Regions from separate parts of the Synechococcus sp. UW179A genome, predicted to be linked through region 1. Evidence: predicted binding sites of a transcription regulator. Region 1 holds the regulator's gene; the other holds the start of a gene.
The links. The regulator HrcA, encoded in region 1, represses chaperone genes, less so after heat shock. The targets are predictions, from matches to a motif close to TTAGCACTCNNNNNNNNNGAGTGCTAA.

Region 1 (5,722 bases):
AGCCCACCGCTCAGGATCTGGCCGTCAGCTCCAGACCTGCCTCCTCTGGTCGTTTCGGCCGTTTCGGTGGTCAGTACGTGCCTGAGACTCTGATGCCTGCTCTGGCTGAGCTCGAGAAGGCCGCCGCTGAGGCCTGGAAAGATCAGGCTTTCACATCGGAGCTCAACCGCCTGCTGCGCAACTACGTGGGCAGGGCTACTCCTCTTTATGAAGCCGAGCGACTCACTGCCCATTACCGCCGCAGTGACGGCGGACCCAGGATCTGGTTGAAACGTGAGGACCTCAATCACACCGGTGCTCACAAAATCAACAACGCACTCGGCCAAGCGCTGCTGGCCTTGCGAATGGGCAAAAAGCGGATCATCGCCGAGACAGGAGCTGGTCAGCACGGGGTTGCGACGGCCACGGTCTGCGCGCGCTTCGGTTTGGAGTGTGTGGTGTACATGGGTGCTGAAGACATGCGCCGTCAGGCTCTGAATGTGTTCCGCATGCGTCTTCTAGGTGCCAGCGTTCAGCCTGTGACCGCCGGCACGGCCACGCTTAAGGACGCCACCAGTGAGGCCATTCGTGACTGGGTCACGAATGTGGAGAGCACCCATTACATCCTCGGATCAGTTGCGGGTCCCCATCCCTATCCGATGCTGGTCCGCGACTTCCATGCGGTGATTGGCGAGGAAGCCAAGGACCAATGCCAGCAAGCCTTCGGCCGTTTGCCAGACGTGCTGATGGCCTGCGTTGGTGGCGGGTCCAACGCCATGGGGCTGTTTCATCCCTTTGTGGAGTGCAGCGGTGTGCGTCTGATTGGAGTTGAGGCTGCTGGTGATGGCGTCGCCACAGGCCGCCATGCCGCCACGATGACCGAAGGCAGGGTCGGAGTGCTTCACGGTGCCATGAGCCTGTTGCTGCAGGATCAGGACGGTCAGGTGCAGGAAGCTCATTCGATCAGTGCCGGACTTGACTACCCCGGAGTCGGACCTGAACACAGTTATCTGCGCGAAATCGGTAGGGCCGAGTACGGCGCCGTCACTGATGCGGAAGCGCTCCAGGCGCTGCAACTTGTGAGCCGATTGGAGGGCATCATTCCTGCCCTTGAAACAGCCCATGCATTCGCCTGGCTTGAGACCCTTTGTCCAACCCTGGCGGATGGCACTGAAGTGGTGCTGAACTGCTCTGGGCGTGGTGATAAAGATGTGAACACGGTCGCTGAGCAGCTTGGCGACGCACTCTGAAAATTCAGAGCACGGCTCAGCTGAGCAAGCGCTCCAGGGTGACTGCAACGGAGTTCACGGCTGCTCGGGCGGTTGCGTAGGCCATACGCATCGGCCCGATTAAGGCAACCTGCCCCACACCTCCGTCACCGCTGCGATAACTGGCATGGATTACTGAGCAGCGGCTGAGCGCTGTCTGCGGATGCTCCTGGCCAATCCACACTCGCCCGTCTGACCAGGCAGGCGCAGGAACAAATGCTGCCGGATCGCTGTCCATCAGGTCGAGAAGAGGCCTCACCCTGGCGCTGTCACTGAATTCGGGTTCGGCTACCAGTCTCGACACTCCATGCACCAGAGGTGCCTGCTCGATCGGGCGGTGGAAGGGATTGCCGTTCTCCAGAGCATCCTTGAGTGCCTTCCCACAGGGCTGCAGCTGCTGTGGAAGAAAGCTCCAGTTCAGTTTCCCGGCCTGCAACAGCTGGTCGGAGGTCCAGCGTTCCAGGGCTTCAACCTGACTAGCACTGCCGTGGGGCAGCCGCAGATTGAGGTGATGGGCCTGGCTGGAATCGCTCACGAGCATCACCAGCAGGCGGTCTTCACTGCGGACCAGGCGAATAGTTCTGAGCTGGCTCTGGGATCGTTGCGGCGGGCTGATCAGGCTCATCAGACCTGTGAAATCGGTCAGCCTGCGTGCCAGCTGCAGCAGCAGGTCATCCAGTGCCGCCCAGCGCAGGCTCAGCTGGGTCAATTCCCGCTCTAAGTGATGGGCACCCGCACCGGGCTCGGGCAGTAGGCAGTCCACATAGTGTCGGTAGCCCTGGGGGCTGGGCACCCGGCCTGCTGAAGTGTGTGGCTGGGTTAGGAGTCCACGCTGTTCCAGTGCTCCCATGGCCGAACGAACCGTGGCTGAGCTGGCCTTGATTCCGAATCGCTGCACCAAAGCGCGACTGCCCACCGGTTCGATGGTGTCGACGTAATGGTGGACCGTGGCTTGAAGAACCTCCTGCTGTCGTCGGGGCAGCGGCTTCACGGGGAGCACCTTGCGGGATGTGATCCTACGAAGAGCCCGAAATGGTGATTGGTTCCTGTCATGAATGCACGCTGTTCGGCTGACTGGCGCTGCGAGCAGTGGCGCTGCGAGCAGTGGCGCGGCGATCAGTAGCGGCGATCAGTAGCGCGGCACTTCGGAATCCACCATGAGGCTCCAGGCGTCAATGCCACCCTCAAGGTTCCAAACGTCCAGTGACGGTCGATTCTCGAGCAGCCAGCAACCGAAATTCCAGCTGCGTACACCGGCATGGCATAGCACCACGATCGAGCCACCCTGCGGCAGCTCCTCATCGATGGTCCCTATCCAGTTTTCAGCATCACTGAGGGGTAGATGCCTGACCGGATGCGGAAATGGAGCGATCGCCAACTCTTGTTGCTCCCGCACATCCACAACGGTCAAATCGGCGTTCTGGCGCAGCCAGTCGTTCAGTTCGCTGGCTTTGAGGGGTTTTGGGGTCGGTCCATTCATGGCTTCAGTCTGGCTTCGGGCTGGCATAGCTCCATGGATGGATAGAAGATGAGCACCATGTGCTTCACCGCCTGTTCATGAAAGGGCGCTCGTTCCTGCTGGCTCTTGTCGCCGTGGCCATGGTGCTGCTCACGCTTGCACTGGGATTCTGGTGGGCCATGGCTCGTCAGAGTCCGCTGCGGATCATGGACCGCTCACTTGAGTTGCCCCGGGCTGCCCGTTTCATGCCCACTGATGCAGCCCTGACCCTGCACTGGTTGGTCGACCCCCGTCAGGTGCCTTCTTATGCCCAGGCCGTTGCACCAGTTCGCCAACGTCGACTCGTGAATGAAAGCACCCGTCAGCTCAGAGATGGTGCTTTTGCTCTAGCCGGACTTGACTTCGGCACTGAGCTGGCCGGCTGGATTGGGCCCGAGGTCAGCTTTGCCGTGCTTGACGCTCCTGCTCAGCAGTCCGGTGAACAACCCAAGGAGGGCTGGGTCCTGGCACTGTCGAGCCGCGATGAAGATGGTGCCAAGCGCTTTCTGCAGCGCTTCTGGCAGACCCGAAGCCTGGCAGGCACTGATCTGCAGATCTCCCGCTACCGCGGTATGGGGCTGATTAGCGGACGTGGTGCCCTGCTGGGAAGGGACCCCCAACCGATCGCTACCGCCTTGATTGATGACGATCTGCTGTTGCTGGCCTCAGGGCGAGGCGTGCTTGAACAGGCGCTTGATGTCTCTCAGCTAGACAGTCAACATCAGCTTGGAAACCCTGTCCTCGCATCTGATCTCCAGAGCTTCGGTCGCGGTGCCGCTGTTCTCATTGCCAACCCTGGTGCCATGGACCGCTGGCTGGGGGTCCCCTCAGCGATCACGGCTCGAGAAGACCTGCAGGTGCTGGTGGCAGCACTAACACCGCGGGGCTCTGATCTAGCGCTTGATGCCGTGGTCCACTTTCGTGAGCCTCGGATTCCTGTGGAATCTCAGACCACGGACAGCAATGCGTTGCTGAACGATGCCGGCGGCGATGCAGAGACAGTCGCTCTGCTGACCAATCCTGCGGCTCTGCTGGCTGCCGATGCCAACGAGCCCCTGGCCCAGTGGATCGCGCCCCTGCTGCGGAAGTCGATCGAATCCGCTCCGACCGGCGCCGCGGCTGCGGTCGTCGAACTCGATGAGGGGCCCATGCTCTGGCAGCAGGGTCAGCAGGGCTGGGTGCTGGGGACCTGGCCTAATCGTCCCGATCCCGAAATGGTGGATGGGCGGCTTCAGGAGCTCGGTTTGACAGGTTCCACCCTCGACAGCGAAGGCCAGTCTGTTCAGGTCTGGACCCGCCTTGCCCGTCAGCGTCGTCGCGGGGAGGAGTCGCTTCAGGCTGAGCTTGCTGTCGCTCTGGAACGCCATACCGGTGTGAACTGGTGGGCAGAGACATTGGATGGTTTGCGCCGTCGCGGCGAGAGTGGTGATCTGATTCAGCGAAAGCTGCAGCTACAGGAGCTCGAGTCCTCGAGCCAGTCAGTGCTGGCTCAGCAACTGGCCCTCGCTGCGGCCCCTAGTCGTTTGTATCTGGGTCAGTGGCGACCCTGGGAGTTGGTGCAGGGAGTGGCAGGTCGATCACTACTGCCGGCTGTTCAAGGCCTGTCCATCGCCGCTGGGGCTGACCAGAACGCCGCCTCCGTGCAGGATGAACGTGTGAGCAGCCTGCGTCTGCGTGCGCGACTCCAGCTCGGTTGATCTTCTTCTCCTGCGCCATGGCATTGCCGCAGAACGTGTGTCGGGCCGTGATCATCCCGATCGCGCTCTGACTGATCGCGGCGTGCGGCGAACTTTGGAAGTGGTCCGTCAATTGCGGATGCTGGATGTGAAAGCAGAGGCGCTGTTTAGCAGTCCCTACCGTCGAGCCAGGCAGACCGCTGAGCTGGCGATCCAGGCTGGGCTGGCGCAGTCGGTCTGTCTGGATTCAGCCTTGCAGCCAGGCGGTGACCCGTGGCCTTTGGTCTTCCGCTTGTCCGGCTGTTGCTTGTTGGTCGGCCATGAGCCGGATCTGAGCACTCTTGCGGCGACCCTGATCGGAGCACCCTTAGGAAGCCTGCGCCTGCGTAAGGCAGGGTGCTGCCATCTCAGCTGGCCGGCTCACCTAAGCGATCCTCGCGGGCAGGCTGAACTGCAGGCATTGCTCAGGCCTCGTCTTTTGCTTCCTCGCTCCGTTTAAGTTGCCCTTGTGCTGAAGCGGAGGTTGGTGAGTCAAAACGATGGTGCCGAAATCCGTCATGAGCGAACCGGTTTGGTCTTCCGCCCCGGACTTGAGGGGGTGCCTGCCACCCAGTCGTCGATCTGTGACATCGATGGTCATGCGGGGTGCTTGTCCTATCGCGGCTATCCCGTCAACGAGCTGGCCACCCACTGCAGCTTTCTAGAAACTACTTATTTACTGATCTGGGGGGAATTGCCGACTCCTCAGCAGTTGCGAGACTTTGAGGACGAAGTGCAGATGCACCGACGCGTGAGTTTCCGCGTCAGGGACATGATGAAGTGCTTCCCATCCGATGGGCATCCGATGGATGCACTGCAGTCCAGTGCTGCGTCTCTCGGTTTGTTTTATTCCCGTCGTGCCATCGACGACCCTCAGTACATCTATGACGCGGTCGTGCGGTTGATCGCCAAGATCCCAACAATGGTCGCCGCCTTTCAGCTGATCCGCAAAGGCCAGGACCCCATCCAGCCCAGGGATGATCTGGCCTATTCCGCCAACTTTCTGTACATGCTCATGGAGCGTGAGCCGGATCCCATGGCCTCAAGGATCTTTGATCAGTGCCTGATCCTGCATGCGGAACACAGTCTCAACGCCAGTACCTTCAGTGCGCGTGTCACCGCCAGCACACTCACCGATCCTTATGCGGTTGTCGCCTCCGCTGTGGGCACTCTTGCTGGCCCTCTTCATGGCGGAGCCAACGAAGACGTCCTGGCGATGCTTGAGGAGATCGGTACGCCAGATCTAGCCGCTGGCTATCTCG
Region 2 (5,722 bases), on a different contig from region 1:
AACTGCGTGCCGACCACCACCGCAATGGCAAGGTTCAAAGCATTGCCCTTCTGGAAGAAAAACTCCTGAAACTCGCGCAACCAACGACGAAAAAACATCTCAAGAATTTCGGAGAAACACCATTCAATCCTGAGCTGGGCACAAAAAAAACCCCGCAAAAGCGGGGCTTGATCGACCGCCGAAGCGGCTCTGATGGAGGAACTCCGACTCAGTAGTCGAAATCGCCACCGCCCATGCCGCCGCCAGCCGGTGCGGCTTCTTTTTTCTCAGGCATGTCGGCAACGATGCATTCCGTGGTCAGCACCATGCCGGCGATTGACGCAGCGTTCTGCAAACCAGAACGGGTCACCTTGGCAGGGTCGACAATGCCGGCAGCCAGCATGTCGACGTAGTCACCGTTAGCAGCGTTGTAGCCGTCGTTAAAGGCCTTTGCCTTCACATTTTCAGCCACAACAGCGCCATTCACGCCTGCATTCTCAGCGATGCGCATCAGTGGCGCAGTCAGAGCAGCAGCCACGATATTGGCACCGATCAGCTCCTCACCCTCCAGGCTGGAAGTGGCCCACTGCTCGAGCGTGGGAGCCAGATGGGCAAGGGTGGTGCCGCCTCCAGGAACGATGCCTTCTTCCACTGCTGCCTTGGTCGCGTTGATGGCATCCTCAAGACGAAGCTTCTTGTCCTTCATCTCGGTTTCGGTAGCAGCACCCACCTTCACTACTGCAACGCCACCGGCGAGCTTGGCCAGTCGCTCCTGAAGCTTCTCCTTGTCGTAGGTGGACTCGGTTTCGTCCATCTGCTTACGAATCTGCTCACAACGAGCTTTCACAGCCACATCGTTGCCTTCAGCCACGATGGTGGTGGTGTCCTTGTTGATGGTCACACGACGGGCAGTGCCCAACATCTCGATCTTGGCGTTCTCAAGCTTCAGACCGGCATCTTCCGTGATCAGCTGACCATTGGTCAGCACAGCCATGTCTTCCAGCATGGCTTTGCGACGGTCTCCAAAGCCGGGAGCCTTAACGGCAGCAACATTGAGTACCCCACGCAGGCGGTTTACCACCAGGGTGGCAAGAGCTTCCTTTTCAATATCCTCGGCGATGATCAGCAAGGGCTTGCCAGTGCGGGCAATCTGCTCGAGCACGGGCACGAGATCCTGCACGAGGCCGATCTTTTTGTCGGTGAGCAGAATGTAGGGCTCGTCAAGGACGGCTTCCATTCGCTCGGTGTCAGTGGCGAAATAAGGGGAGATGTAGCCCTTGTCGAAGCGCATTCCCTCGGTGACCTCCAGTTCGGTGGTCATCGACTTGCCCTCTTCCAGGGAAATCACACCCTCCTTACCAACCTTGTCCATGGCATCGGCGATCATCCGACCCACTTCTTCGTCATTACCGGCGGAGATAGTGCCCACCTGCGCAATGGCATTGCTATCAGCGATCGGCTTAGCGTTTTCTTTGATCTTGTCGACCAAGAAATCAGAAGCTTTATCGATGCCCTTTTTCAGGGTGATGGCGTTGGCACCGGCGGCCACGTTGCGCAAACCAGCCTTGACCATGGCATGAGCCAAAACGGTCGCTGTAGTGGTGCCGTCACCGGCGGCGTCATTGGTCTTTGAGGCAGCCTGACGAATCAGAGCAACACCGGTGTTCTCGATGTGGTCCTCGAGTTCGATCTCTTTGGCGATCGTGACGCCGTCGTTAATGATCTGAGGAGCACCGAACTTCTTTTCGAGAACAACGTTGCGACCCTTGGGGCCGAGTGTCACAGCAACGGATTCGGCAAGAATGTCAATGCCCTTTTCAAGAGCGCGGCGAGCGTTCTCGTTGTAAATGATGCGCTTGGCCATGGGGGCGGAAATTGATGAAAGGGTTAGTGGAATGACTACCGACCTGTCTCAGGTCCAAGGCAGTCAGGGGCCGGTCAGTTGACGATGGCGAGAATGTCCTTCTCGGAGAGGAGCACAAACTCATCGCTTCCAAGCTTGATGTCGGTGCCTGCGTACTTGCTGTAGAGGACCTTGTCGCCGACTCCTACTTCAGGAGACTGGCGCGATCCGTCGTCATTACGCTTACCGGGTCCAACCTGAACAACTTCGCCTACCTGAGGCTTTTCCTTAGCGGTGTCGGGGAGCAGGATGCCGCCGGAGGTTTTCTCCTCGGATTCTGAGACTTTGACGAAAACGCGATCGCCAAGGGGCTTAACAGTGGAGACGCTGAGAGAAACAGCTGCCATGGGTTCTTGCAGGAGCAGGGACAGTGCGCCGAAGCGCCGATGCGACTCGAGCTGGCACTCAAGGTCGTCGAGTGCCAACCTATGTCCGGGTTCTGCACTTCGGCCACGGGACAAGCGTGCGGGTGACCGAACCACTCCCCCCTTCCTCGTGACGGTGGTATCGTTGCCCCGCTCAGGAAGGGATTGCCCTAGACGCTTCCCTCTCACACCCCCTTACTTATGGCCGCTGCTGCTCCCGCCTCCGCCGGTACCAAGGGCGTTGTCCGCCAGGTGATTGGCCCGGTTCTGGACGTGGAATTCCCCGCCGGCAAGCTGCCCAAAATTCTCAACGCACTCCGCATCGAAGGCACCAACACCGCCGGACAGGCGGTCGCTCTCACCGCTGAAGTTCAACAGTTGCTGGGTGACCACCGTGTTCGCGCCGTTGCAATGAGTGCCACCGACGGCCTCGTTCGTGGCATGGGGGCCCTCGATACCGGTGCTCCGATTTCAGTGCCTGTTGGCGAAGGAACCCTTGGACGCATCTTCAACGTTCTCGGAGAGCCTGTCGACGAACAGGGACCTGTTAAGTCCGATGCGACAGCGCCGATCCACCGTTCAGCACCCAAGCTGACTGAACTGGAAACAAAGCCGAAAGTCTTTGAGACCGGCATCAAGGTGATTGACCTCCTGGCTCCCTATCGCCAAGGCGGAAAAGTTGGACTGTTCGGTGGTGCCGGTGTTGGCAAGACCGTGCTGATCCAGGAACTGATCAACAACATCGCCAAGGAACACGGTGGTGTTTCCGTGTTCGGCGGTGTGGGTGAGCGCACTCGTGAGGGCAACGACCTTTACGAGGAATTCAAGGATTCAGGCGTGATCAACGCCGATGACCTCTCCAAGTCGAAGGTGGCTCTTTGCTACGGCCAGATGAATGAGCCCCCCGGCGCCCGCATGCGCGTGGGTCTTTCGGCTTTGACGATGGCTGAGCACTTCCGTGACGTGAACAAGCAGGACGTGCTGCTGTTCATCGACAACATCTTCCGTTTCGTGCAGGCTGGCTCCGAGGTGTCCGCCTTGCTTGGACGCATGCCTTCCGCTGTGGGTTATCAGCCCACCCTCGGTACCGACGTTGGCGAACTTCAAGAGCGGATCACCTCCACTCTGGAGGGCTCCATCACCTCGATCCAGGCTGTCTACGTCCCCGCTGACGACCTGACTGACCCTGCTCCTGCAACCACCTTTGCTCACCTCGACGCCACTACGGTGTTGAATCGTGGCCTGGCCTCAAAAGGCATTTATCCAGCTGTGGATCCTCTGGACTCCACCAGCACCATGCTCCAGCCCGCTGTTGTGGGTGACGAGCATTACCGCACAGCTCGCAGCGTTCAGTCCACTCTTCAGCGCTACAAAGAACTGCAAGACATCATTGCGATTCTCGGTCTCGACGAACTCTCCGAAGACGATCGGCGCACCGTTGACCGTGCACGCAAGATCGAGAAGTTCCTCTCCCAGCCCTTCTTTGTGGCTGAGATCTTCACCGGCATGTCCGGCAAATATGTGAAGCTCGAAGAAACCATCAGTGGTTTCAACCAGATTCTTGCTGGCGAGCTGGATCATCTCCCCGAACAGGCTTTCTACCTCGTTGGCAACATCGATGAAGTCAAGGCCAAGGCTGCAAAAATGGCCGAAGAAGCCAAGTGATGCCAACAGAGGGCTCAATCCATGCCCTCTGTTTTTTTCACTTCGCCACCACGCTTTTAACCCAAACACTTCATATCCATGTCCCTCACTCTCCGTGTGCTGGCACCAGACCAGAGCGTCTTCGATGGCTCTGCTGATGAGGTGATCCTCCCCAGCACTACTGGGCAGCTGGGCATTCTCCCCGGCCACGTCTCTTTGCTGGCGGCGCTTGATGTTGGAGTCCTGCGTGTTCGCGCTGATGGAGGCTGGAAATCCATCGCCCTGATGGGTGGATTTGCGGAAGTGGAAGCCGATGATGTCACCGTGTTGGTGAACTCCGCTGAGCTGGGAAGCTCGATTGATGGCAATTCCGCTGAAAACGAATTGCAGGCAGCACGCAGCGCCGTCAATAAATTGGAAGGCCAGCCGACCTCTCCTGAGAAAGTTAAAGCTCAACAAAACCTAAATCGCGCAAGAGCCCGCGCACAGGCAGCGATCAATCAAAGCTGATTGAATATCCATGCACTGCCACAGCAGTTTCACATTCAGGGCCAGACATTATTACTACATCTATCTTTTGATCTTGGCCTAACCTTCCAGAGGATCTGTCACTTCAATCGACGAAAGAGTCGATGCAGCTCAAAGCTGCTAACAACCAGTAATTAATCCCAAGGTTCACACCTCCTCTTCGACTGTGATTCCCTTCAAGAATGAAGTGGGATCAATTGCGATATTTTTTGGTGATCTGATCTCAAAATGAAGATGAGGTCCAGTACTGCGACCTGTATTGCCCATCCTGGCAATCAGATCACCGCGACTGACACTCTCACCGACCTGAACCAGAATCTCATTGCAATGCGCATAGCGGGTCTTGTAACCATCAGTGTGCAAAATTTCGACCATCAGCCCATAAGCGCCTAAAGAGTCTGCGAAAATCACACGTCCAGACCGCGAAGCATGAATCGATGTTCCAACGTGATTGGCTATATCAATGCCTGAATGGTGCCTTGACCAGCGTGGCCCAAAGCCCGAGGTGAAAACACCTGCAGCAGGCAAAGAATAGGCCTTCCGCGACAACTCATTCAAATACTCAGCGAAGGATCCGAACGAACAAACCTCAGCGATAGGGTCGGATTTGACTACAAAGCTCTCGGCAGGCCAGGGCGCCTTGGGAAGTGATACAGAATTGACAGAAACAATGGGAGACTCCTGCAAACAATACTGCTCAAACAAAACAGTCATGGATCTCTTACTTAACAGTGACTGAGAAGCTAGAAAAACATTTTTTCCAGGCTCTCCGCCAAGGCCTGACGTGGCAGATTCCTGAAGCCTGAATTGACCAATGTCATTCAAGATTTCCATGCCTGATATTGCCGCGAAAGTCGCAGAGGACAGACCAAGTGCAAAAAAGGAGGCGAAAGAAATCAATCCATTAATAATATTTCGCGAGACTGTAACAGACTATTGCGCAGCCCATATGATCAAATCTGCTGGGATTTGCGATCAGTATCACCCCCGAAAGAATCAAGCGATAATTCTGATGGAAAGCAGCATTAAGAGGCCTACTCAAGGCAGACCAGCCTTTGACCAGAACACTGCTCAAAACTTTTTCAAAAGAGACGCAGAAGATCTACACCATCAATCCACAGCTGCGCTAGATGAACATCCTGCACGATCTAATCATTCGGGCAAAGGCCGCGGGAGTTTGCTAGTACGCTGCTTTCTCGGCATTAAAAAGCAGGCAATAAATTGCCTGCTTTTAACCAACAAAATACTGAATTAATGCTTATCAAGCGGTGCCGCAGAAAGTCACATCAGGGAACTTGAGCTT

Region 2: a site for HrcA is predicted at 2,281-2,307, ahead of groES (co-chaperone GroES). Genes of this name have one in related genera too.

What each region holds. Positions count from the first base shown of each region.
Region 1 is NZ_UCNJ01000024.1:154,350-160,071, forward strand. Features, by position in the region: gene trpB (tryptophan synthase subunit beta) at 1-1,229, shown strand, start outside; gene hrcA (heat-inducible transcriptional repressor HrcA) at 1,246-2,238, opposite strand; gene DXY31_RS11460 (rhodanese-like domain-containing protein) at 2,377-2,727, opposite strand; gene DXY31_RS11465 (DUF3352 domain-containing protein) at 2,805-4,442, shown strand; gene DXY31_RS11470 (histidine phosphatase family protein) at 4,420-4,920, shown strand; gene DXY31_RS11475 (citrate synthase) at 4,948-5,722, shown strand, end outside.
Region 2 is NZ_UCNJ01000032.1:245,128-250,849, forward strand. Features, by position in the region: gene DXY31_RS15710 (MscL family protein) at 1-98, opposite strand, end outside; gene groL (chaperonin GroEL) at 209-1,843, opposite strand; gene groES (co-chaperone GroES) at 1,918-2,229, opposite strand; gene atpD (F0F1 ATP synthase subunit beta) at 2,449-3,912, shown strand; gene atpC (ATP synthase F1 subunit epsilon) at 3,991-4,401, shown strand; gene DXY31_RS15735 (M23 family metallopeptidase) at 4,567-5,244, opposite strand; gene DXY31_RS15740 (hypothetical protein) at 5,234-5,674, shown strand; gene DXY31_RS15745 (30S ribosomal protein PSRP-3) at 5,681-5,722, opposite strand, start outside.